Linked DNA regions of Ruegeria pomeroyi DSS-3. The protein of the gene in region 1 interacts with the protein of each later gene in a pairwise test. Links are inferred from orthologs where the notes say so. Each region holds a gene or a part of one and is shown on either strand. Other genes may lie near its edges. The genes, in order: tpiA and pepT.

Region 1 (11,502 bases):
AATGCCCGCGCCTATGATGCCTTCTATCAGGCGCTGATCTCCGAGGTGCGGGTGCACAATGTCACCGCGCTCTTGTCGATGGAGGAGATCAAATCCACCACCGTCCTGCCGCTGTGAGGGGGCGCGCTGCCCTCTTGCCTTGGCCGCCCGAGGGTGCAAGACCCTAGGATATGCGGCGCTGGTGGGTCATTTCGGGGTTTCTGGCGGCGGTGGCCCTGTTGGCCGCCGGTGTTTGGACCTATGGCTATGGTCAGGCGTTAAGCCAGCTGGCCCGCCGGGCCGAGGCCGATCTGGAACTGGCCAGCGACCGGTTGGGTACACAGTTGCAGGTCTATCAGGAACTGGCCGTGCTGATGGCCGAACATCCCGCGCTCAAGGGGCTGGAGCAGCCCGTCCGCCGTCCCGCGGCGCAGGCGCTGCTGCTGGAGGTCGCCGACAAGACCGCCGCGCTGGACGTGCTGTTTGCTGCGCCCGACGGTCGGGTTCTGGCCTCGGCGCATGGGGCAGCGGGGAAGGATGTGGCGCGCTGGCCCGCCTTTCGCCGCGCCATGCATGGCGCGCTTGGCAGCGAACACGGGCTGTTGCCCGGTGCGTTCCGCCGCGCCTATGCCTATGCCGCGCCCTCCTTTGGCGCGGATGGCCGGGTGATGGGCGCCCTGATCGTGATCGCCGATGTGGCCGATATCGAACAGACCTGGCGCGGCAATACGCCCGCCGTGTTCTTTACCGATGACCGGGGCGAGGTATTCGTCTCCAACCGCTCGGAACTGCTGTTCTGGACCCGCCCCGCCGGCAAGGCCGGGTTGGCGCCCGCCAAGGGACCGGCACATGAATTCGCCGCTTACCGGGTGGGCGGGCACGAGATCTGGCGGCTTGACTGGGGGCCCTATCTGCCAGCACGGGCCCTGCACATGACCCGGCCGCTGCCGGTGATCGGCATGACGGGCGAGGTGCTGGTCGACGTGGCGCCTGCCCGCCGCATCGCCGGATTGCAGGCGGCGGCGGTGGCGGCGATCTGCCTGGCCTTTGGCGCCATGCTTTTTCTGGCGACCGAGCGTCGCCGCACCCTGTCCGAGGCCAATCAGGTTCTGGAAAGCCGGGTGGCCCAGCGTACCCGGGCGCTCACCGCCGCCAACAGCGCGCTGCGCCGCGAGGTGGCCGAACGGCAAGAGGCCGAGGCGGCGCTGAAGCGCGCCCAGGCCGAACTGGTGCAGGCTGGCAAGCTGAGCGCGCTGGGGCAGATGTCGGCGGGTATCAGCCACGAGTTGAACCAGCCGCTGATGGCGATCCGGCAATTTGCCGATAACGGCACCGCCTTTCTGGCACGGGGCAAGACCGACAAGGCGCGCGAAAACCTGGGCCGCATTTCGGACATGGCGGCGCGGATGGCGCGGATCATCAAGAACCTGCGCGCATTCGCCCGCAACGAGAGCGAACCGGTGGGCCGGGTCGATCTGGTGCAGGTGATCGAGGCGGCGGTGGAACTGACCGAGGCGCGGCTGCGTGAGCATGCGGTGACGCTCGACTGGAACCCGGGCACCGTCGGCCCGGTCTCTGCCCGCGGCGGCGAGGTGAGGCTGACCCAGGTCTTTGTCAACCTGATCACCAATGCCGCCGATGCGATGATGGATCAGGACCGGCGCCATATCCGCATCGCGATCGAGACCGGCCCCCGGTTGCTGGTGCGAGTACAGGATTGCGGCCCGGGGTTGAAGGAACCCGAGAAGGTGTTCGAACCCTTCTATTCCACCAAGGCGGTGGGCAGTTCCGAGGGGATGGGCCTGGGTCTGTCGATCTCTTACGGGCTGGTGCAAAGCTTTGGCGGCAATATCCGGGGCAGCAATACCGGCAGCGGCGCCGAATTCACGGTCGAGCTTGACCCCTGGCAAGAGGAGGCAGCGGCATGATCGGAAAGGTCCTGCTGGTCGATGACGACGCGGCGGTGCGCGAGGCGCTGGGGCAGACGCTGGATCTGGCCGATTACGCGGTTCAGACGGCCGGGTCCTTTGTCGCGGCCAAGGATCATATCACTGCCACTTTCGACGGGGTCATCGTGTCCGATATCCGTATGCCTGGGCGCGACGGGTTCCACCTGCTGTCCTATGCGCAGGATATCGACCCGGATCTGCCGGTGATCCTGCTGACCGGCGAGGGGGACATACCGATGGCGGTGCGCGCCATGGGGGATGGCGCCTTTGATTTCTTGGAAAAACCCTGTGCCGCCGCCGACCTGCTGGCGGTGATCGCGCGCGCCATGGCGGCGCGCGCGCAGGTGCTAGAGACCCGGGCGCTGAAACGGCAGCTTGACCGGGGGGATCCGGCGGCGCGGATGCTGTTTGGCACTTCGGCCCGGGCCGAGGCACTGCGCGAGCGGGTGCGCGGCGTCGCCCCCACCGGTGCCGAGGTGCTGGTGACCGGTCCGGCGGGCAGCGGTATTTCCAAAGTGGCCGAGGTGATCCACCTGATGTCTCCGCGCGCGCTGGGCGGTTTTGTCAAACGGGCCGCAGCCGGGCTGGACGCGGCCGAGCTGTCCCGGCTCAGCTCCGAGACCGCGCAGGGCTCGCTGTTCCTGGACGAGGTTTCGGCCCTCTCGCAGGCGGCGCAATACGCGCTGCTGGAAGAGATGGAACAGGCCGGTGGCGCAAGGCTGCTGGCGGGCAGCACCGCCGATCTGGCCGCGCTGGTGGGGAAGGGGAGTTTCAACGCCGACCTGTTCTATCGGCTGGAGGGGATGCAAGTACGCATTCCGGCGTTGGCGGAACGGCCCGAGGATATCCCGGTGATCTTTCGCCATTACGTGATGCAGGCGGCGGAACAGGCCGGCATCGCCACGCCTGCCGTGACGCCCGACCATCTTGCGGCGCTGATGGCGCAGGATTGGCCCGGTAACGCGCGCTCGCTGATGTCGGCGGCCATGCGTTTCGTGCTGGGCATGCCCGAGGAGGTGAGCGAGGCCGCCGAGCTGGGGCTGGCCGAGCAGATGGCACGGGTGGAACGCACGCTGCTGATCGCGGCGCTGGGGCGCCACAACGGCCGCGCCGTCGAGGCGGCACAGGCGCTGAAACTGCCGCGCAAGACCTTTTACGACAAGCTGGCCCGCTACGGCATCAAGCCCGAAGCCTATCGCCGCTAGCAACGCGATCGCGGCAGGCGCCAAGAAAATTCGACGAATTTTCTTGGCCAACGCCCCGGGCAAGCGGTGGCGTGCGATTCGCAACCTTGTGCGAAAATCCGCACAAGGCTGCGCAGAGCTGTGCGAGATCCTGCACAACGGCTTTTGTCGCCGCTCTGAATTCGAATCGGAAGCACTCGCAACTTTCTGAATTTATTTCATAAATTCACATTCTTCCGACCCGTGGCGAGATGTCTTGAGCGCTGCCGGGCGATTCGTTTCACTGCCCCCATGTGGCGCCTCTGGCGTCCGAGGAGCATGTGACAGACTTTTGGGAGGACAAAAGACATGAAATTCCTGACAACCGCCGCTACCGCGCTGGCCTTGACCGTCACCGCCGGTGCCGCCATCGCCGCCTGCGACGATGGCGAGATCGTGGTGAAATTCGCCCACGTGACCAATACCGACAAGCACCCCAAGGGGATCGCTGCCTCGCTTCTGGCCGAGCGCGTCAATGCCGAGATGAACGGCACCATGTGCATGGAGGTCTATCCGAACTCGACCCTGTACAATGATGACAAGGTGCTCGAGGCGATGTTGCAGGGCGATGTGCAGCTGGCCGCGCCCTCGCTGTCGAAATTCGAGAAATTCACCAAGAAATTCCGCCTCTTCGATCTGCCCTTCATGTTCAAGAACGTGGATGCGGTGGACGCGTTCCAGACCTCGGATGCCGGTCAGGCGCTGCTCGACAGCATGCAGAAGCGTGGCCTTCAGGGCCTGGCCTACTGGCACAACGGCATGAAGCAGATGTCGGCGAGCAAGCCGCTTCTGGTGCCGTCCGATGCCAACGGGCTTAAGTTCCGCGTGCAGTCCTCGGATGTGCTGGTCGCGCAGATGGAAGCGATGGGCGCCAGCCCGCAGAAGATGGCCTTCTCCGAAGTTTATGGCGCGCTGCAGCAGGGCGTTGTCGACGGGCAGGAGAACACCTGGTCCAACATCTATGGCCAGAAGTTCTTTGAGGTGCAGGACGGCACCACCGAGACCAACCACGGCATCATCGACTATCTGGTGGTGACCTCGGTCGACTGGCTGGACAGCCTGGATGCGGGTGTGCGCGACCAGTTCCTGACCATCCTCACAGAGGTAACCAATGCCCGCAACGCGGAATCGACCAAGGTCAACAACGAGGCCCGTGACGCGATCCTGGCCGCCGGCGGCGTGGTGCGCCAGCTGACTGCCGAACAGCGTCAGGAATGGGTCGATACCATGAAGCCCGTCTGGGACAAGTTCGTGGACGACGTGGGCCAGGAGTCGATCGACGCCGCCCAGGCCATCAACGCCTCGATGTAATCAGGGTGTAGCCTGACGGGGCGCGGGCAGGACTGTCCGCGCCCTTTTTCATACAAACAAGGGACGAGGGACATGCATCCGCACAAAAGCGAAAGCTGGGTGGATCGCATTGAAGAGACGATCATCGCGGTGCTGCTGGGCTGCATGACGGTGATTACCTTTGCCAATGTGGTCGCACGCTACGTGTTCAATCACAATATTCTCTGGGCGCTGGAACTGACGGTGTTCATGTTCGGCTGGCTGGTGCTGCTGGGGGCAAGCTATGCCGTCAAGAAGAACGCCCATCTGGGGGTCGATGCGGTCATCAACATGCTGTCGCCCAAGGGGCGCAGCGTGATGGCGATGATCTCGATCACCGTCTGCATCCTGTTCACGCTGCTGCTGCTCAAGGGGTCGTGGGACTACTGGTCCAACTTCGCCAACCTGCCGCAGACCACCGGGCGCGTGTTTCCGACCGGGTTCGAGGACGAGTTCCGGCCCAAGGGCTGGTACGAGACCAACGACATCCCGCATCCGGCGATCCTGGGCTGGATGGAGACCGTGTTCAACGAGGGCGACGAATACGAGAAACTGCCGCGGCTGGTGCCCTATCTGGTGCTGCCGCTCAGCATGGGGCTGCTGCTGTGGCGGTTCCTGCAAGTGGCCCGCAGCATCTGGACCGGTGGCCAGGACCGCATGATCGCCAGCCACGAGGCCGAGGACGAACTGGAAGAAGTTCGCGAGCAACTGGGGAAGGATGACTGATGGACGTGGTGCTTCTCTTTGTGATGGTGGTGGGGTTCCTGCTGATCGGGGTGCCCATCGCGGTTGCGCTCGGTTTCAGCTCGGTCCTGTTCCTGCTGATCTTCTCGGACAGCTCGCTCGCCTCGGTGGCGCAGACGCTGTTCCAGGCGTTTGAGGGACATTTCACCCTGCTGGCGATCCCCTTCTTCATCCTCGCCTCGTCCTTCATGACCACGGGCGGGGTGGCGCAGCGGATCATCCGGTTTGCCATCGCCTGTGTAGGCCATCTGCGCGGCGGTCTTGCCATCTCGGGCGTGTTTGCTTGCATGATGTTTGCCGCCCTGTCAGGTTCGTCCCCGGCGACGGTGGTGGCCATCGGGTCCATCGTCATCGCGGCGATGAAACAGGCGGGATATACCAAGGAATTCGCCGCTGGTGTGATCTGTAACGCGGGCACGCTGGGCATCCTGATCCCGCCCTCGATCGTGATGGTGGTCTATGCCGCCTCGGTCGAGGTCTCGGTGGGCCGGATGTTCCTGGCCGGCGTCATTCCGGGCATTCTGGCCGGTGTCATGCTGATGGTGGCGATCTATGTCATGGCCACGATCAAGGGCATGCCCAAGGGCGATTGGGCGGGCTGGGGCGAGATCGGTGACAGTTTCCGTGATGCGCTGTGGGGTCTAATGCTGATCGTGGTGATCATGGTGGGTATCTACGGCATCCCCGGCATCACCAAGGCGATCTTTACCCCGACAGAGGCGGCGGCGGTGGCCTCGGTCTATGCCTTCCTGGTGGCCTCTTTCGTCTATCGCGACATGGGGCCGCTGGCGGCAGAGAACAACGGGGGCGTGCGCAAGAGCCTGCTGACCCGGCCGCTCGCACTGGTGGGGGCGTTCTTTCACAAGGACACCCGCAACACCCTGTTCGAGGCGGGCAAGCTGACCGTGACGCTGATGTTCGTGATCGCCAACGCGCTGATCCTGAAACATGTGCTGACCGACGAGCAGGTGCCCCAGCATGTGGCCAATGCGATGCTGTCGGCGGGTCTGGGTCCGATCACCTTCCTGATCGTGGTCAACGTGATCCTGCTGATCGGCGGCCAGTTCATGGAGCCCTCGGGCCTGCTGGTCATCGTGGCGCCGCTGGTGTTTCCGATCGCCATCGAACTGGGGATCGATCCGATCCATCTGGGCATCATCATGGTGGTGAACATGGAGATCGGGATGATCACGCCGCCGGTGGGTCTGAACCTGTTCGTGACCTCGGGCGTGGCGGGGATGCCGATGATGAGCGTGGTGCGCGCGGCGCTGCCCTTCCTGGCCGTGCTGTTCGTCTTCCTGATCCTGGTGACCTATGTTCCCTGGCTGTCGACGGTGCTGCCCAACGCGCTGATGGGGCCAGAGATCATCATCAAGTAACAGCCGCAGACGCGGCGCAAGGGCGGCCCTTCGGGGCCGCCCTTTTCATTTCCGCACCGCGCGATAGCCGCAGCTGGTGCGCGAGGGTGGCCCCTTGACGTAGCGAACCGGCTCGATCTGGCCAAATCCGTGATGGGCGAGGGCGGCACAGACCTGTTCGGGACGATAGGCGCGGTGGCCCCAGCGCCAGCGCAGCAGCGCCGTGCACCAATGCGGCTTGCTGACCGAGAGCAGCAGGCTGCCGCCCGGCAGAAGGGCCGCGCGCAATTGCTCCAGCGCCGCGCCCAGATCGGCCACATGCTCGACCACATGGGCACACAGCACGGTGTCGAAACGGGCGCTCAGGCGTGTCAGATCCTCCAGCTGCCCCTGCCGGCAGTCGGGTTGCCATGGGGCAAGCCGGCTGCGGGCCTGATCCAGCATCTCGGGCGAGGGGTCGAGGGCGGTCAGGGCGGGCTTCGCCCCGCGGCTTTGCGACAGATAGGCCTCGGCAAAAGCGCCGGTGCCACACCCGGCATCCAGGACCTGCCGGGCAGGGGCCGCGCGGCGCTGCAGGTCGCAGCGGGTCAGGCGCGCATAGGCATCGGGATAGCCGAGCCTGGTGATCGACGCGTGCCACCGCGCCGCGTGTGTCGCGTAAAGCTGTCCCAATCGGCCCGGCTCGCTCGCGCCCGTCATGGCGATCCCCTTATGTGTCACCGGCAGGATAGGCAGCTGCGCGCGTCTTGGTCCAGTCTTGTCCTGCGCCGCTCAAAAGGCGGGCGGTCGCATTCGGACCGGGCTGGACTTGACGATGGACGTATGGGTCGTTGCCATCCGCGCAAAGGTTTCCAGAAGCGGGTCCAGTTCGCCGATATCGCGCAGCAGGATGCGCGCGACAAAGCCGTCCTCGCCGGTGACCTTGTCACATTGCACGATCCGATCGGTTTCCTGAATCCGCTGTTCCAGGATGTGCCGTTTACCGGGCAGGGGGCGAAACCGAACCACCGCCTCCAGCCGGTATCCCAGCGCCTGGGGCGAGATTTCGGCGGTAAAGCCCCGGATCACGCCGCTGTCGATCAGGCGCCGCACCCGCTCGCGGATGGTGGGAGCCGAGACACCCGTCTGCGCGGCAAGCTCGCTCCAGCCGCTGCGCGCATCCTGCACCAGAGCGGCCAGAATCGCGCGATCAAGGGGATCGAGTGCGGGTTCTTCGGTGAAAGTCATTTTGATAATCCACCTCGGTAATGGAGGGAAATAAGCCGATGTAGTTTTGATATAGAAAGAACTTTGTTGATGGAAGTCGCTAACTTGAACGCGGTGACCTCAACACGGAAGGCAAGGGGATGAGCTGGGCGCTTTGGACAACATTTGCGATGGTATCGGCGGTCAATATCGTCACGCCGGGGCCTGCCAACCTGAACACGCTGCGGCGGGCGCTTCAGCTGGGTGCCCGGCGGGTGGTGCCGACGATCCTGGGCAATGCGCTGGGCCTTGCGCTGGGCGGCACGCTTTGCGCGGCGGGGATCACCGCCTTTGCCATGGCCTCCCCTCTGTGGTGGCAGGCGTTCCGCTGGATCGGCATCGCCTATCTGGTCTGGCTTGGGGTCAAGCTGTTGGTCAAGCGGGAAAAAATTCTGTCAGCTGAGGCGGACGGGCCCGCCGTGCGCGCCCATGCACTGTTTGCCGAGGCCTTTCTGCTGGCGGCCAGCAATCCCAAGGCGCTGCTGTTCTACATCGCGCTGTTTCCGCAGGTTCTGGACCCGGCGCAGCCCCTGGCGCCGCAGGCCGCGCTGCTGATCGCCAGCTATTGCGCCCTGTCGATCCTGTCGCTCGGCACCTATTCGGCGCTGGCGCAGCTGCTGCGCCGATCTGTCATGACCCAGGCGCGATATGACCGGTTCCGGCAGGTGTCGGGGGTGGTTCTGATCGGCTTTGCCCTCAAGCTGATGCTTGGGGCCTGAGGGCGCGGGGCCGAAGCTCACCCCTCGGGGCGTGGCGGAACGCGCCGTTTCTGAAATCCGGTTTTGGACTGTTCGAACCCGGCGCCTTGATAGAAGCGCAGCACCTCGGGCTGGGACGACCCGGTCAGCAGCATAAGCTTGTAGCACCCCGCCTGCCAGGCCGCCGCCGAGGCATGATCAAGCAGTGCCTTGCCGAATCCGCGTTTTCTGAAATCGCCATGGGTCACCACATTCTCGATCAGCCCATAGGGGCTGCCGCCCCGCATCAGGTTGGGAATGACGATCAGGGTGCAGGAGGCGACCAAGGTGCCCGTGACCTCGCCCAGGAAGATGGCGCTGCCTTCGTAGCGGCACAGTTGGTTCAAGATGTCCCGCGCCACATCCGGCGCGGGTGGCGGCACATCCTCGGGGTTGAGGTGCCGGTAGAGGTCGAACAATTGCGGCAGGTCCTGATGCGACGCCTGCCGCACAACGAGCATTTGTGATGTCATGCGCGCATGATCCCCTGACCATCCGGCGCGGACAAGGGGCAAAGGGCGGTGTCAGCCCGCCGCCTGTTCCAGCGCGCTGACGATGGGCGAGAAATCGGCGGCAGTCAGGCTGGCGCCGCCGACCAGCGCGCCATCCACGTTCGAAACCGCAAAGATTTCGGCCGCGTTGCCCGGCTTGACCGAGCCGCCATAAAGCAGGCGGATCGCCTCGGCGGTCTCCGACCCGAACCGCCCGATCAGCTGCTGGCGCAGGGTGTCGTGAACCTCGGCAATCTGTTCCAGCGTCGGCACCAGCCCGGTGCCGATGGCCCAGACCGGCTCATAGGCGACCACGACCCGGGTGCCGTCGATCCCGTCGGGCACCGAACCGGCCAGTTGCGCGCAGACCACGTCGAGCGTCTGGCCCGCCTCGCGCTGGGCCAGGGTCTCGCCGATGCAGATGATGGCGATCAGCCCGGCCTCAAGCGCCGCGCGCGCCTTGTCGCAGACCTGCGCGTCGGTCTCGCCATGATCGGCGCGGCGTTCGGAATGGCCAAGGATGACGGCGCTGGCACCGGCGTCGGCTAGCATCATGGCGCTGATATCGCCGGTATGGGCACCTGCGGTGACGGCGTGGCAATCCTGGCCGCCGATCCGCACCCGGCTGCCTTCTGCGACCTGTGCAGCGCGGTAAAGGAGCGTGGCGGGCGGACAGATCAGCAGATCAACAGCGGCGGCGGAATGCGCCCCGGCAATTGCCTCCAGCGCGTCGAGCGCGGCGCCGGTGCCGTTCATCTTCCAGTTCCCTGCTGCAAGTTTGCGCCGCATTGCTCTCTCCCAAAATCGCTGTTTGTGAAATCTCGGCCCCCGATAGCATCGGTGGCGCGGCGTGACAATCGCGGCGGGCGGGGTGTGGGGCGCGGGCCGGATCAGCGGCTGGCGAGCGACTCGTCGAACTTGATCGATTCCCCGCAGCCGCAGGCATCGACCACATTGGGGTTCTTGAACTTGAAGCCGGATTCCAGCAGCGAGACCTCATAGTCGATCTCGGTGCCGAACAGGAACATCTGCGCCATCGGTGCGATCAGGATGCGGGCGCCGTCCTGCTCGACCACCTCGTCATGCGGATCGGCCTGATCCACATAATCCATGGTGTATTCCATGCCGGCACAGCCGCCTTTCTTGACGCCGATGCGCAGCCCGGTATGGCCGCCCTTGTCCATCAGGCGGGCGATCTGGGTCGCCGCCCGGGGGGTCATGGTCACCGCCTGCTTGCCGGGAATGCCGAACATGAAAATCTCCATTGTCGCGCGTTGCCCCTAATCTAGGGCGCTTGGGGGCCTGGCTCAAGGGTGGCTGAAAGAAAGGGGGCCGCTCTCGGGCAAGAGCGGCCCGTTCTGGTGTGGATCCCACGATGGGGGTAGGGCAGGACCCGAGGCCGGTGATGATGTCTGGTCCGGGAGTGGATGGGATCCGGACCACGGCCGCGGGCAAGGCTGGCCGAGGCCTGTAACAGGCGGATCAACACAGCATGACGGTCGGGTAAAGGTTTTGTAACAGGGGCCGGTTTTCTGTGGATAACCGCCCTGCGCCGATCACATGAAGCCCAGTTCCAGCCGCGCCTCGTCCGACATCATCTCCATGCCCCAGGGCGGGTCCCAGGTCATTTCGACCTCGACCGATTTGACGCCGGGCACGCTTTCGACCGCTGCCGCCACCCAGCCGGGCATCTCGCCAGCCACGGGGCAACCGGGTGCGGTCAGGGTCATGATCACCCGGACCTCGTTCTCATCCGAAATCTCGACGGTATAGATCAGACCCAGTTCGAAGATATTGACCGGGATCTCGGGGTCATAGACCGTGCGGCAGGCCTCGACCACCGGCTCGTACAGGTCGTGGTCGACGGAAGAGGGCGCAATCAGCGGCGCGCCTTCCATGGGTTCTGTCGCGTGGGTCATCTGGGCCTCGGCTTGTTTCCTGAGCGATTATATAGGGAATGGGGCCGGGGCCGTCCAGAGGGCAGGGCACCCCTTGTTGCTGGGTGGGGGCCGGAAAAATTGAATTTTTCCGGCTTGTTTTCCGTGCCGGAAAACTCCTGCGCCTCACCCGTTGATATCGTCCTTGAAGGTTTTCACCTGGCCCGTGGGCAATGCAAAGCTGCGTCTGAGCAGCAGCCATGCGGCCAGTGACAGCGCGGCGAAGACCAAGAGCAGCACCGGCAGCGACGGGGTCACCGCCAGCAGCATCAGCCCAGTCAGTGCAGCGCCGATGGCAAAACCCAGGAAGATGAAGCCCGGCAGCAGCATCTCGACCACACCCAGTGCCAGCGCACCGGCGATCCAGAGCCACCATACCGACCAGAGCGCATCCGACATCACTTGCCTCCTTTCAGCAGTTTGAACGCGTCGCCAAAGGCCTCCAGCGCATTGGCGGGCAGGATAATGGTCTGTTTTCCGGCGCCATTACCCAGCGCATTCAGCGCCTCG
Region 2 (11,533 bases), 1.3 Mb from region 1 along the record:
TCAGTCCCGCTTGCGCTTTGGCGGAGCTTCACCGCCCGGGCGCCCCGCTGCGGGGCGCGACGCGCCAGCTGTCGGTTTCCCACCCGGTTTCTTGCCGCCCGGTTTCACGCCGGGTTTGGCGCCAGGCTTTGCCCAGGGCTTGCCGCCGGGTTTGTCACTGGGTTTGCCGCCCGGTTTGCTGCTCGGCTTGACACCGGGGCCCGAGGCCGGTTTGCGCGGTTTATACGGCTTCTCGGATTTGCCGGCATGCAGCGTTGCGCGCGCCGGTTTCGCGGGCCTGTCGGCGCCGTCTTCCCTGGCGCGTCTGGGTTTTGCCGGGGCCGGGGTGGCCTCGCGCTCTCTGAACGGGCGCGGTTCGGCTGCGGGCGCTGCGCTGTCGCGATCGGCCTTATGGCGTGGCTTCGCCGGTTTGAACGGCTTTGCCGCCGGCCGGTCGCTGCGCGGGCGGGGCTTGCCTTGCGGGCCGCGGGTCATTTCCGGCACGCCATCCAGCAGCCGCGCGGTGATCTCGCCTTCGACGACACCGGACGGGCCGATCTGGTCCAGGAACCCCTGAACCGCCGCTTCGGCCAGTTCCACATGGGTTTCCTGCGCCTGCATGGTGATCTTGCCGATCTGGCTTTTCTCCAGATTGCCGGCCCGGCACAGCAGCGGCAGCAGCCAGCGCGGTTCGGCCCGCTGTTCGCGCCCGACCGACAGCGAGATCCAGCGCGAGGGGCCGAAACTTGCCGCCACAGACGGGGCGCCGCGCGCGGGCGGCTGGTTCAGTTCCTCGGGCGCGGTCAGCTTGGCGCGATAAAGACGCAGACAGGCAACCGCAATCTGCTGGGCCGTGAACTGCTCCATCAGGCCGGCGGCGATGCGGGTTTCCTCGTCCTCGACCGGATCGGTCCAGAGCGGATCGGCCAGCAGACGCGCTTCGTCTTTGGCCAGGATATCCTCGGGCGTGGGCGCCTGGGTCCATTCGGCCTCGATCTTGGCCCATTTCAGCAGGCGCGAGGCTTTTTTCGAGATCTTGTCCGGGACGATCAGCGCCGAAATCCCCTTGCGCCCGGCGCGTCCGGTACGGCCCGAACGGTGCAGCAGACCTTCGGTATTGGTCGGCAGATCGGCGTGGATCACCAGGTCGAGATTGGGCAGGTCGATGCCGCGCGCGGCCACATCGGTGGCGACGCAGACCCGGGCGCGCCCATCGCGCATGGCCTGCAAGGCATGGCTGCGCTCGTCCTGGCTCAACTCTCCGGACAGGCTGACCACGGCAAAGCCACGGTTGGCCAGACGTGCGGTCAGCCGCGCCACGGCGGCGCGGGTATTGGCGAATACGATGGCGGTGGGCGCATCATGGAACCTGAGCAGGTTGATGATCGCGTGTTCGCCGTCACCGCCCGAAACCTGCACCGCCTGATACGAGATATCGGAATGCTGGCGTTCGCCGCCCAGGGTCGAAATGCGCGCGGCCTGGCGCTGATAGGTCTTGGCCAGTTCCGCGATGGCCGGAGAGACGGTTGCCGAGAACAGCAGGGTGCGGCGGTCTTCGGGTGCCTCGCCCAGCATGAACTCCAGGTCCTCGCGAAAGCCGAGGTCAAGCATCTCGTCGGCCTCGTCCAGCACCACGGCGCGAATATCGGCCAGATCAAGCGCGCCGCGCGTGATGTGGTCGCGCAGGCGCCCCGGCGTGCCGACGACGATATGGGCGCCGCGCTCCAGCGTCCGGCGCTCGGTGCGGGCATCCATGCCGCCGATACAGGTGGCGATGCGCCCTCCCGCCTTGGCGAACAGCCATGTCAGTTCGCGGCTGACCTGCAAGGCCAGCTCACGGGTGGGGGCCACGATCAGCGCCAGTGGCGCGGCGGGCGGGCCCAGCGTTTCGGCCTCGCCCAGCAGGGTTGGAGCAATGGCAAGACCAAAGCCCACGGTCTTGCCCGATCCGGTCCGGGCCGAGACAAGCAGGTCGGCGCTGGCCAACTCGGGGTCGGTGACCGCCTGTTGTACATCGGTCAGCGTGTCGAAGCCGCGCTCGGCGAGGGCATCGAGAAGGGGGGAAGTCATCAGGGGAATGTCCAATAGGGCGCGGGACTCACCCCGGCGCAAAGATTGGGCCATGTAACGAAGAGAGGCGCATTTGTCCATGCCCGGTGGCGCGAATGCTGCGAATACCGGCTATGTCGCGGCCAGATGGGCGTCTGCTAGCCGATGGTGCGGCAGACATGATCGGCGCAGGCCAGATCCTGCGCGGCGATGCCAAGCGAGCGGTAGAGTGTGATCGCATCGGTGCCCGAGCGCCCCGGAATCTTGCCCGAGAGAACCTCGCCGATCTCGCCCCTGACATGCGCCTCGCTCATCGCGCCCGTTTCCAGAGCCGAGATGATCTCGCGCGCCTGGGCAAAGGCCGAGGGGCGGTAATCGACGAACAGCTCGGATTTCAGCAGCAGCGTTTCGTCGATTTCCTGCATCGAGGGGATCGAGGCGCCGACCGCGTTCACATGCGTGCCCGGCCCGATCCAGTCGCCATGCAGAACCACCGAGGGCGAGGAGGTCAGCGTGCAGACGATATCGGCCCCGCTGACCGCCTGTTCGACATCGGTGGCAGCGGTGAACGTGATGCCGGGATAATGATCGGCCATGCGCCGGACAAATGCGGCGGCGCGCTCGGGGTTGCGCCCGGCAACCCTGATCTCGGCAATCTCGCGCACCAGTGTCAGCGCTTCGATATGGCTTTCGGCCTGCTCGCCCGTGCCGATCAGCGCCAACACCTGCGCGTCAGACCGGGCCAGCGCCCGTGTCGCCACCGCGGTTGCGGCTGCGGTGCGGATCGCGGTGATCGCATCGGCATCCAATGCCGCGCGGGGCTGCCCGGTCTCGGCATCGAACAGCAGCACGGTTCCGGTATGCGAGCTGAGCCCCTTGGCGGGATTGCCGGGAAACAGGCTGAGGACCTTGATCCCATAAAGTGTGGGGTCGCTCAGCGCGCCGGGCATCACGCCCAGCCGGTTGGTGCCGTTGATATCCATCACCGTGCGCAGCGGCAGATTGGCCTTCCCTTGCGAAACTTGGATCATCGTCTTTTCCACCACCTCGATGGCATCGCGCATCGGCAAGTGCTGGCGGATTTCTTCGGCGGATATGATCTTCATGACAGGCTCTCCTCCCCGGCGGGCCAGATCGCATGATCGCCTGTCAGGCCCAGCACCTCGCGCAGCAATGCGGTATAGGCGTCGGGACGGGTGACATAGGGAAAGTGGCTGGTAGCGCGGAACCGATAGGCGCGCGCGGGCGTCAGCGCAGCGCGCAGGGCCGAGCGCATCGGCGGCGAAATCAGATGGTCGTCATCGCTTTCGACAGTGAACATGCGATCACGTGGCAGGCTTTGCGCGGGCAGTTCCGGCGCGGTTTTCAGCGCCTGCAATCGCGCGCGCAATTCGCCTTCGGGAATGCGTGTGCGCACCTCTTGCAGCAAGAGCCTCGCCAGATCGCTATAGGGATGGTCGGGTGCCTGCCAGCTCGCCAGCCCGGCCTCGAACCCGGCGCGCAGATCGTCGATTGGCGTGGTGGCAAGGTCTAGCGCATAGGGTGGCACCTGGTCGATCCCGCGAACCGAGGCCAGCGTATTGGCCGCCACCAGCCCGCCGCACAGCGCCGGTTCGGTGGCAGTCAGATACTGTGCCAGATAGCCGCCCAGCGACGAGCCGAGTATGGTCGCGCCCTGCATTTCGGCATCCGAGATAATCTGCGCCAGATCGGCCGCCCAATCGCTGATCCCGCCCGAGGCCGGATAGCTGACCGCGAGGATGCGCGCCTCACCCGACAGCGCTGCGATCTGTTGCCAGAAGATATCGGCCCGGCCCAGCGTACCCGGGATCAGCACCAGCGCGGGGCCGCTTTGCCCCACCCGGATCACGCCCCAGTCGCGGCCATGGACGACATGGCGCGCTTCCGGGTGCAGGGCGGCAAACTTGTCGCGTTCTTCTGTCAGATTACGCTCGCCCAAACCTCAGCCCTTTGCTGCCATCTGCGCCAGTCTCAGGCAGGTGCGCGTGGCGGTTGCCATGTCCTGCACCGAAATCCATTCCAGAGGTCCGTGGATGCATTGCATGCCGGTAAAGATATTGGGCGTCGGCACCCCCATTTCGGTCAGGCGAGAGCCGTCGGTGCCGCCCCGGATCGGGACCGAGATCGGCGCGACCCCTTCGGCCTCGGCCGCCGCGCGGGCCAGTTCGACGGGTGTCATGTCCTTTTCCAGCCAATAGCGCATGTTGCGGTATTGCGGATAGATCTCGCACTTGATCGCCGCGCGCGGCTCGCCCGCCTGCACGGCAGCGCAGACTTGGCGCAGCAACTCGCCCTTGGCGGCAAGCCCGTCGCGCTCGAAATCGCGCAGGATGAACTTGATCACCATCTCGGACGAGCCGCCCTCCATATCGGTGGCGTGGATAAACCCGTCGCGCCCGTCGGTGGTTTCGGGGGTCATCGTTGCTTGCGGCAGGGTCTGCACGATCTTCGCGGCGAGGTGGATGGCATTGACCATCTTCTCCTTGGCCCAGCCAGGATGGATCGACACGCCTGTCACTGTCACCACCGCGCGGTCGGCCGAGAAGCTTTCATACTCGATCTCGCCCACCTGCCCGCCGTCCAGCGTATAGGCGAAATCGGCGCGCAGATCGGCGGGCAACCGTTCATTTACGCCGTGCCCGATCTCTTCGTCGGGGGTAAAGGCCACGCGGATCGGGCCGCGCGCGATATCGGGGCTGTTCAGCAGGTGCCGCGCCATGGTCATGATTATCGCCACCCCCGCCTTGTCATCGGCGCCGAGCAGCGTGGTGCCGGATGCGGTGATCAGGTCATGGCCGATCTTTTCCGCCAGATAGGGGTGTTCGGCGGGCGACAGCACCAGCGCGGGATCGTCGGGAAAGGTGATGTCGCCGCCGTTATAGCCGCCGATCACGCGTGGCTTCACGCCGCTGGCGTTGAACTGCGGTGCAGTGTCTACATGAGCAAGGAACCCAACGGTCGGCCCCGGCGCGGTACCCGGAATGGTGGCCAGCACCACGCCATACTCGGTCAGTTCCACATCCTGTGCGCCCATTTCGACCAGCTCGTCGCGCAGCAGGTGCAGCATGTCGAACTGGCAGGCGGTGCTGGGCGAGGTGGGCACGCTTTCGTCGCTCTGGCTGTCGATGGCGGCATAGCGCACGAGACGGTCCTGAAGTTCCTTGTCGAATTGGTTTTGCATGTCACCTCCTGCGGTTGTCGCGATCAAAGGCGCAGGTCCGGGACAAGTCAAGCGGGCCGCTGGGTCGCCGCAGGGTGTCGCAAAAAGACGGGGTCGGTCGGCCAGTACGCTTTACCTCTGCGCCCTGTCCCGCTAGCCATGGCGGGGAACCAGTGGAAAAGGACCGTGTCATGATCGAAACCGTCTCGGAAAACGCCTGTTTCGGCGGTGTACAGGGTGTCTATCGCCATGCCTCGGCCGCCACCGGCTGTGACATGACCTTTGGCCTGTTCCTGCCGGCCGAGGCCAAGGACGGCCCGGTGCCGGTGCTGTGGTACCTGTCGGGCCTGACCTGCACCCATGAAAACGCCATGGTCAAGGCGGGTGCGCAGGGATGGGCCGCCGAGCAGGGAATCGCGTTGGTGTTTCCCGATACCTCGCCGCGCGGCGAGGGTGTCGCGGATCACGCGGATTACGATCTGGGTCAGGGCGCCGGGTTCTATGTGAACGCCACCCAGGAACCCTGGGCCCCGCATTTCCGCATGTGGGATTACGTGGCCGAGGAACTGCCAGCGCTGGTGGCGGAACATTTCGCCATCGACCCCACCCGTCAGGCGATCACCGGCCATTCCATGGGCGGGCACGGGGCGCTGACACTGGCGATGAACCTGCCGGGCCGCTATCGCTCGGTCTCGGCCTTCGCACCGATTTCGAACCCGACGGGCAGCGATTGGGGCCGCAAGCAGCTGAACGCCTATCTGGGAACAGACGAGGCGGCCTGGGCGAAACATGACGCGACGCTGATGATGCAACAGGCGGGTTTTGACGGTCCGATCCTGATCGACACCGGCACCAGTGACCAGTTCATCGACCTGCTCCGCCCCGAGGCGCTGGCCGCCGCCATCGCCGAGCGCCGCCAGCAGGCGACGGTGCGGCTGCAACCGGGGTATGATCATTCCTATTTCTTCGTCTCCAGTTTCATGGAAGACCACGTGTCGTTCCATGCCGAAGCGCTTTATCGGGATTGAGCGGCGGTATGAGCACGTTCGACTATGACCTGATCATCATCGGTTCCGGCCCCTCGGGCCGGGCCGCCGCAATTCAGGCGGGCAAGCTGAAACGCCGGGTGCTGGTGATCGACCGCAAGGACCGGCTGGGTGGTGTCTCGGTCCATACCGGCACCATCCCGTCCAAGACGCTGCGCGAAACGGTGCTGAACCTGTCGGGCTGGCGCGAGCGCAGCTTTTACGGGCGCTCCTACCGGGTCAAGGACCGGATCAGCGCCGAGGATCTCAAGGCGCGGCTGCACATGACGCTCGATTACGAGGTCGACGTGCTGGAGCATCAGTTCAACCGCAACCATATCGACACGCTGAACGGGTTGGCGCGCTTTGTCGGCCCGCACGAGATCGAGGTCGCGACCGAGGCGGGCGATACCACGCGCCTGACCGCCGCCAAGTTCCTGATCGCCACCGGAACCAAGACCTATCGCCCCGACTACGTGCCGTTCAATGGCAAGACGGTGGTCGATGGCGACGACTTTCTGGAGATGGAGCGGATCCCGCGTTCGCTGGCCGTGATCGGCGCCGGGGTGATCGGGGTCGAATATGCCAGCATGTTCTCGGCGCTGGATGTGCGGGTGACGCTGATCGAACCGCGCGAGACCTTTCTCGACTTCATCGACCGCACCCTGATCCAGGAATTCACCCATCAGATCCGCGAAAACGGTGTCGATCTGCGGCTGGGTTCGGCGGTGGAGAAGATCGAGGATACCGGTAGCCATATCGAGATCAGCCTGGCCAATGGCCGCCATATCCGCGCCGAGATGCTGCTGTTCGCCGCTGGTCGGATGGGCGCGACCTCGGCCCTGAACCTCGACGCGGTGGGGCTGGAAACCGATCACCGCAACCGGATCACCGTGGATCGCAAGACCTATCAGACATCGGTGCCCCATATCTATGCCACCGGCGATGTGATCGGGCATCCTTCGCTTGCCTCGACCTCGATGCAGCAGGGGCGGGTCGCGGCCTGTCATGCGCTGGAAACGCCGACCCTGCCGGAAAGCCCCTGGTTCCCCTATGGCATCTATTCGGTGCCCGAGATGTCCACCTGCGGCATGTCAGAGGAAGAGTTGCAGGAACGCGGCATCCCCTACGAGGTGGGCGTGGCGCGATTCCGCGAAACCTCGCGCGGGCATATCATGGGGCTGGAACATGGTATGCTGAAGATGCTGCTGAGCCTCAAGACCCGCCGCGTGCTGGGGGTGCAGATCGTGGGCGAGGGCGCGACCGAGCTGATCCATATCGGCCAGGCGGTGATGAACCTGAAAGGCACGGTGGACTATTTCGTGCAGAACACGTTCAACTATCCCACCCTGGCCGAGGCCTATCGCACCGCCGGTCTGGACGCGTTCAACCGGATGCCCATCCCCGAGGAGTTCAAGGTGAAGAAGCCCAAGAAGTAGCGGTGAGGGTGGCGGCTGTGCGGACGAAGTTGCCGTTGAATCGAAAGCGTATTCTGCGCAGAATTCTGGTTTAGAGATTCTTGGGTTTCAATATGTCATCAGATCAAAGCTTCGCTATTGTCGTCATGTCGATGCTCGCAACCTATGGATTTCTTTTAGCGGTTTCTCAACGATATCGGGACGATACAATAAAGATGTTCCGCATGGAGAAATCGTCGCTTCGTGTTGCGTTTGAACACCCTCTGGCAACACTAGCCCATATTCTGTCACTCGTTTTGCCAGTCTATTTGATGGGCTTGCCGTCGTAGCGCTCGCAACTCTGGGCTCTTTGCGGCCATCCCCCTACCTCTCCCCCACCAAACCCCCTATACATCGCCCCCATGACAACCCTCTACGTCGATGCCGATGCCTGCCCGGTCCGGGCCGAGGCCGAGCGGGTGGCCACCCGGCACCGGCTGCGCATGGCCGTTGTGTCGAACGGGGGGCTGCGCCCGTCGCAAAATCCGCTGGTCGAAACCGTGATCGTGCCCGACGGGCCGGATGTGGCCGACCAGTGGATCGCCGAGCGCGCCGGGCGCGGCGATGTGGTGATCACCGCCGACATTCCGCTGGCTGCCAAATGTGTCGAGGCGGGCGCCCGGGTGCTGCGCCACAATGGCGAGGCCTTCACCCCCGCCAATATCGGCCAGCAACTGGCGATGCGCGACCTGATGGCCGACCTGCGCGCCGCCAACCCGCTGGGCGCGGGTGGTGGCGGCAAACCCTTTTCCAAGGCCGATCGCGCCCGCTTTCTGGACGCGCTGGAGCGCGAGATCCGCGCGGCGCAAAGGGATGCCCAGGGCTGATATTTGGCCCGCAATCCCCTTGGCGGGTGGTATTTGGGGGAAAAGCGCCCGCATCCCGCCGCCGGGGGCCAAAACCCCTTGTCAGCCATCCCGACCCCTAGTATAGCGCGCGGGTTCTCGATGAGAATTTGGCGGCGGGGTGATTCCCGCCGTTTGGGTTCGACGAGGGTTTGCGATGCGCGCGGATCCTCCTCTCAACCCCAACGCCTGACAAAAAGGCATGACAATGCAAAGCCAAAATATCCGTATCCGGCTGAAGGCATTTGACTATCGCGTTCTGGACGCCAGCACGCAAGAGATCGTCAACACTGCCAAGCGGACCGGCGCGCAAGTGCGCGGCCCGATCCCGCTGCCGAACAAGATCGAGAAGTTCACGGTTCTCCGTGGCCCTCACGTCGACAAGAAAAGCCGTGACCAGTTCGAGATCCGCACTCACAAGCGGCTCCTGGATATCGTTGATCCGACCCCGCAGACGGTGGACGCGCTGATGAAGCTCGACCTCGCCGCCGGCGTGGACGTCGAGATCAAGCTGCAGTCGTAAGATCGGAGGGTAGAGAATGCGTTCCGGTATTATCGCAAAGAAAGTCGGCATGACCCGGCTGTTCATGGAAGACGGCAAGCAGATCCCTGTGACCGTTCTTCAGCTGGACAACCTGCAGGTCGTCGCCCAGCGCACCACCGAGAAGGATGGCTATACCGCCGTTCAGCTGGGTGCAGGCACCCCCAAGATCAAGCGCGTGTCCAAGGCCATGCGCGGCCACTTCGCCGCACAGAAGGTCGAGCCCAAGCGCAAGCTGGCCGAGTTCCGCGTGTCCGAAGACGCGCTGATCGAAGTTGGCGCCGAGATCTCGGCCGAGCATTTCCTGACCGGCCAGAAGGTCGACGTGTCGGGGACCTCGATCGGTAAGGGTTTCGCCGGTGCCATGAAGCGCCACAACTTCGGTGGTCTGCGCGCCTCGCACGGCGTGTCGATCAGCCACCGTTCGCACGGCTCCACCGGTCAGTGTCAGGACCCGGGCCGCGTGTTCAAGGGTAAGAAGATGGCCGGTCACATGGGTGCTGCCCGTGTCACCACCCAGAACCTCGAAGTCGTGAAAACCGACGCCGAGCGTGGTCTGGTCTTCATCAAGGGCGCCGTGCCCGGTCCGAAGTCCGGCTGGGTCACCGTCAAGGATGCCGTCAAGAAGAAAGCACCGGAAGGCCTGCCCTTCCCGGCTGCTGTGAAATCGGCCGCAACCGAAGCACCTGTTGCCGAAGCGCCCGCCGAAGGGGGTGAAGCATGAAACTCGATGTGATCAAACTCGACGGCACCAAGGCCGGCAACATCGACCTGGACGAAGCGCTGTTCGGTCTCGAACCGCGCGCGGACATCCTGCACCGTGTGGTCCGCTGGCAGCGCAACAACGCGCAGGCCGGTACCCACAAGGTGCTGACCAAGTCCGAGGTCAGCTACTCGACCAAGAAGATCTACCGCCAGAAAGGCACCGGCGGCGCTCGCCATGGCTCGCGCAAATCGCCGACCTTCCGTCACGGTGGTGTCTACAAGGGTCCGACCCCGCGTTCGCACGGCCACGACCTGACCAAGAAGTTCCGCAAGCTGGGCCTGCGCCACGCGCTGTCGGCCAAGGCCAAGGCGGGTGAACTGGTCGTGATCGAGAACGCCGAGGCCGAAGGCAAGACCGCAGCTCTGGCCAAGCAGGTTGCAAACCTGGGCTGGAAGCGCGCGCTGGTCATCGACGGCGCCGCGGTCAACGAAGGGTTCGCCCGCGCCGCGCGCAACATCGAAGGTCTGGATATCCTGCCGTCGATGGGCGCAAACGTCTATGACATCCTCAAGCGTGACACCCTGGTGCTCACCAAAGCGGCTGTCGAAGCACTGGAGGCTCGTCTGAAATGAGCGCGAAAGCACAACATTACGACGTGATCCGCAAGCCGATCATCACCGAGAAATCGACCATGGCATCCGAAAACGGCGCCGTGGTGTTCGAAGTGTCGATCGACAGCAACAAGCCGCAGATCAAGGAAGCGGTCGAATCGCTGTTCGGTGTCAAGGTGAAGGCGGTCAACACCACCATCACCAAAGGCAAGGTCAAGCGGTTCCGCGGCCAGCTGGGCAAGCGGAAAGACGTGAAAAAGGCCTATGTGACCCTCGAAGAGGGTAACACGATCGACGTGTCGACCGGCCTCTGAGCGACCCCGCTCTTGCAACAGATCGAACCCCGGCTGCCCCGTGCAGCCGGGGTTTTTCGTTTGGCGGCTCGACGCGGATGTTTCGGGTTGATCATCCGCCCCGCTCTTGGTTCAGTCCGGGGCAGGGCCGCAGGCCCGCATTCATTCAGGGCAAGAGAGATTTCAGATGACAATCGAGGCGGTGATTTTCGACATCGGCAATGTGCTGATCGAGTGGCAGCCCGAGCGCTATTACGACCGTGTTCTGGGCGAGGAGCGGCGGCGGCAGATGTTTGCCGAGGTCGATTTGCACGGGATGAACGACCTTGTCGATCAGGGCCATCATTTCACCGACACGATCTATGACTGGGCCGAGAAATATCCCGACTGGCGTGACGAGATCCGGGCCTGGCATGACAGCTGGATCGAGCTGGCCACGCCCGAAATCCCGCATTCGGTGCGCCTGCTTAGGGCGCTCAGAAACAAGGGCGTGCCGGTCTTTGCGCTGACCAATTTCGGAGTACAGAACTTCGATTATGCCTGCACGGTCTACCCGTTCCTGACCGAGTTCGACCGGGCCTATGTCTCGGGCCGCATGCAGATGGTCAAGCCGCACGCACCGATCTATGCCGCCGTCGAGGCCGATTGCGGGCTGGCGCCCGCGGCCTTGCTATTTGCCGATGACCGGGTCGAGAATATCGAGGCCGCGCAGACGCGCGGCTGGCAAGTGCATCATTTCACCGGGCCTCAGGGCTGGGCCGCACGCCTGGTGGCCGAGGGGCTGTTGACCGAAGGAGAGGCCGCATGAGCATTCCCCATATCCCCTTTGCCGAGGGAGAGGCCAAA

What was found.
Region 2: the proteins of tpiA (region 1) and pepT interact in binary tests that used the Escherichia coli proteins (3 or more experiments, as listed by UniProt). The link is inferred for Ruegeria pomeroyi DSS-3 from one-to-one orthologs.

The regions. Positions count from the first base shown.
Region 1 is NC_003911.12:2,774,388-2,785,889, reverse strand. The notes cover bases 7,967-10,890. They hold tpiA (triose-phosphate isomerase), read right to left. Parts: upstream 9,845-10,890; coding sequence 9,089-9,844; downstream 7,967-9,088. Other genes in these bases: SPO_RS13285 (SUF system Fe-S cluster assembly protein), read right to left, coding at 10,612-10,890; SPO_RS13290 (HesB/IscA family protein), read right to left, coding at 9,946-10,308; SPO_RS13300 (GNAT family N-acetyltransferase), read right to left, coding at 8,564-9,037; SPO_RS13305 (LysE family translocator), read left to right, coding at 7,967-8,546. Outside these bases: SPO_RS13345 (Lrp/AsnC family transcriptional regulator), read left to right, coding at 1-117; SPO_RS13340 (sensor histidine kinase), read left to right, coding at 171-1,907; SPO_RS13335 (sigma-54-dependent transcriptional regulator), read left to right, coding at 1,904-3,133; SPO_RS13330 (DctP family TRAP transporter solute-binding subunit), read left to right, coding at 3,461-4,462; SPO_RS13325 (TRAP transporter small permease), read left to right, coding at 4,535-5,206; SPO_RS13320 (TRAP transporter large permease), read left to right, coding at 5,206-6,603; SPO_RS13315 (class I SAM-dependent methyltransferase), read right to left, coding at 6,649-7,281; SPO_RS13310 (Lrp/AsnC family transcriptional regulator), read right to left, coding at 7,354-7,809; more of SPO_RS13305, read left to right, coding at 7,929-7,966; more of SPO_RS13285, read right to left, coding at 10,891-10,974; SPO_RS13280 (NfeD family protein), read right to left, coding at 11,119-11,391; SPO_RS13275 (SPFH domain-containing protein), read right to left, coding at 11,391-11,502. UniProt on the Escherichia coli protein: Involved in the gluconeogenesis. Catalyzes stereospecifically the conversion of dihydroxyacetone phosphate (DHAP) to D-glyceraldehyde-3-phosphate (G3P).
Region 2 is NC_003911.12:4,039,141-4,050,673, reverse strand. The notes cover bases 3,112-6,066. They hold pepT (peptidase T), read right to left. Parts: upstream 5,231-6,066; coding sequence 3,992-5,230; downstream 3,112-3,991. Other genes in these bases: fghA (S-formylglutathione hydrolase), read left to right, coding at 5,404-6,066; SPO_RS19440 (alpha/beta fold hydrolase), read right to left, coding at 3,131-3,988; SPO_RS19445 (ornithine cyclodeaminase family protein), read right to left, coding at 3,112-3,134. In the rest of the region: SPO_RS19450 (DEAD/DEAH box helicase), read right to left, coding at 1-2,049; more of SPO_RS19445, read right to left, coding at 2,187-3,111; more of fghA, read left to right, coding at 6,067-6,237; sthA (Si-specific NAD(P)(+) transhydrogenase), read left to right, coding at 6,246-7,673; SPO_RS19420 (YaiI/YqxD family protein), read left to right, coding at 8,054-8,518; rpsJ (30S ribosomal protein S10), read left to right, coding at 8,745-9,059; rplC (50S ribosomal protein L3), read left to right, coding at 9,076-9,801; rplD (50S ribosomal protein L4), read left to right, coding at 9,798-10,415; SPO_RS19400 (50S ribosomal protein L23), read left to right, coding at 10,412-10,708; SPO_RS19395 (HAD family hydrolase), read left to right, coding at 10,875-11,495; SPO_RS19390 (ornithine cyclodeaminase family protein), read left to right, coding at 11,492-11,533. UniProt on the Escherichia coli protein: Cleaves the N-terminal amino acid of tripeptides.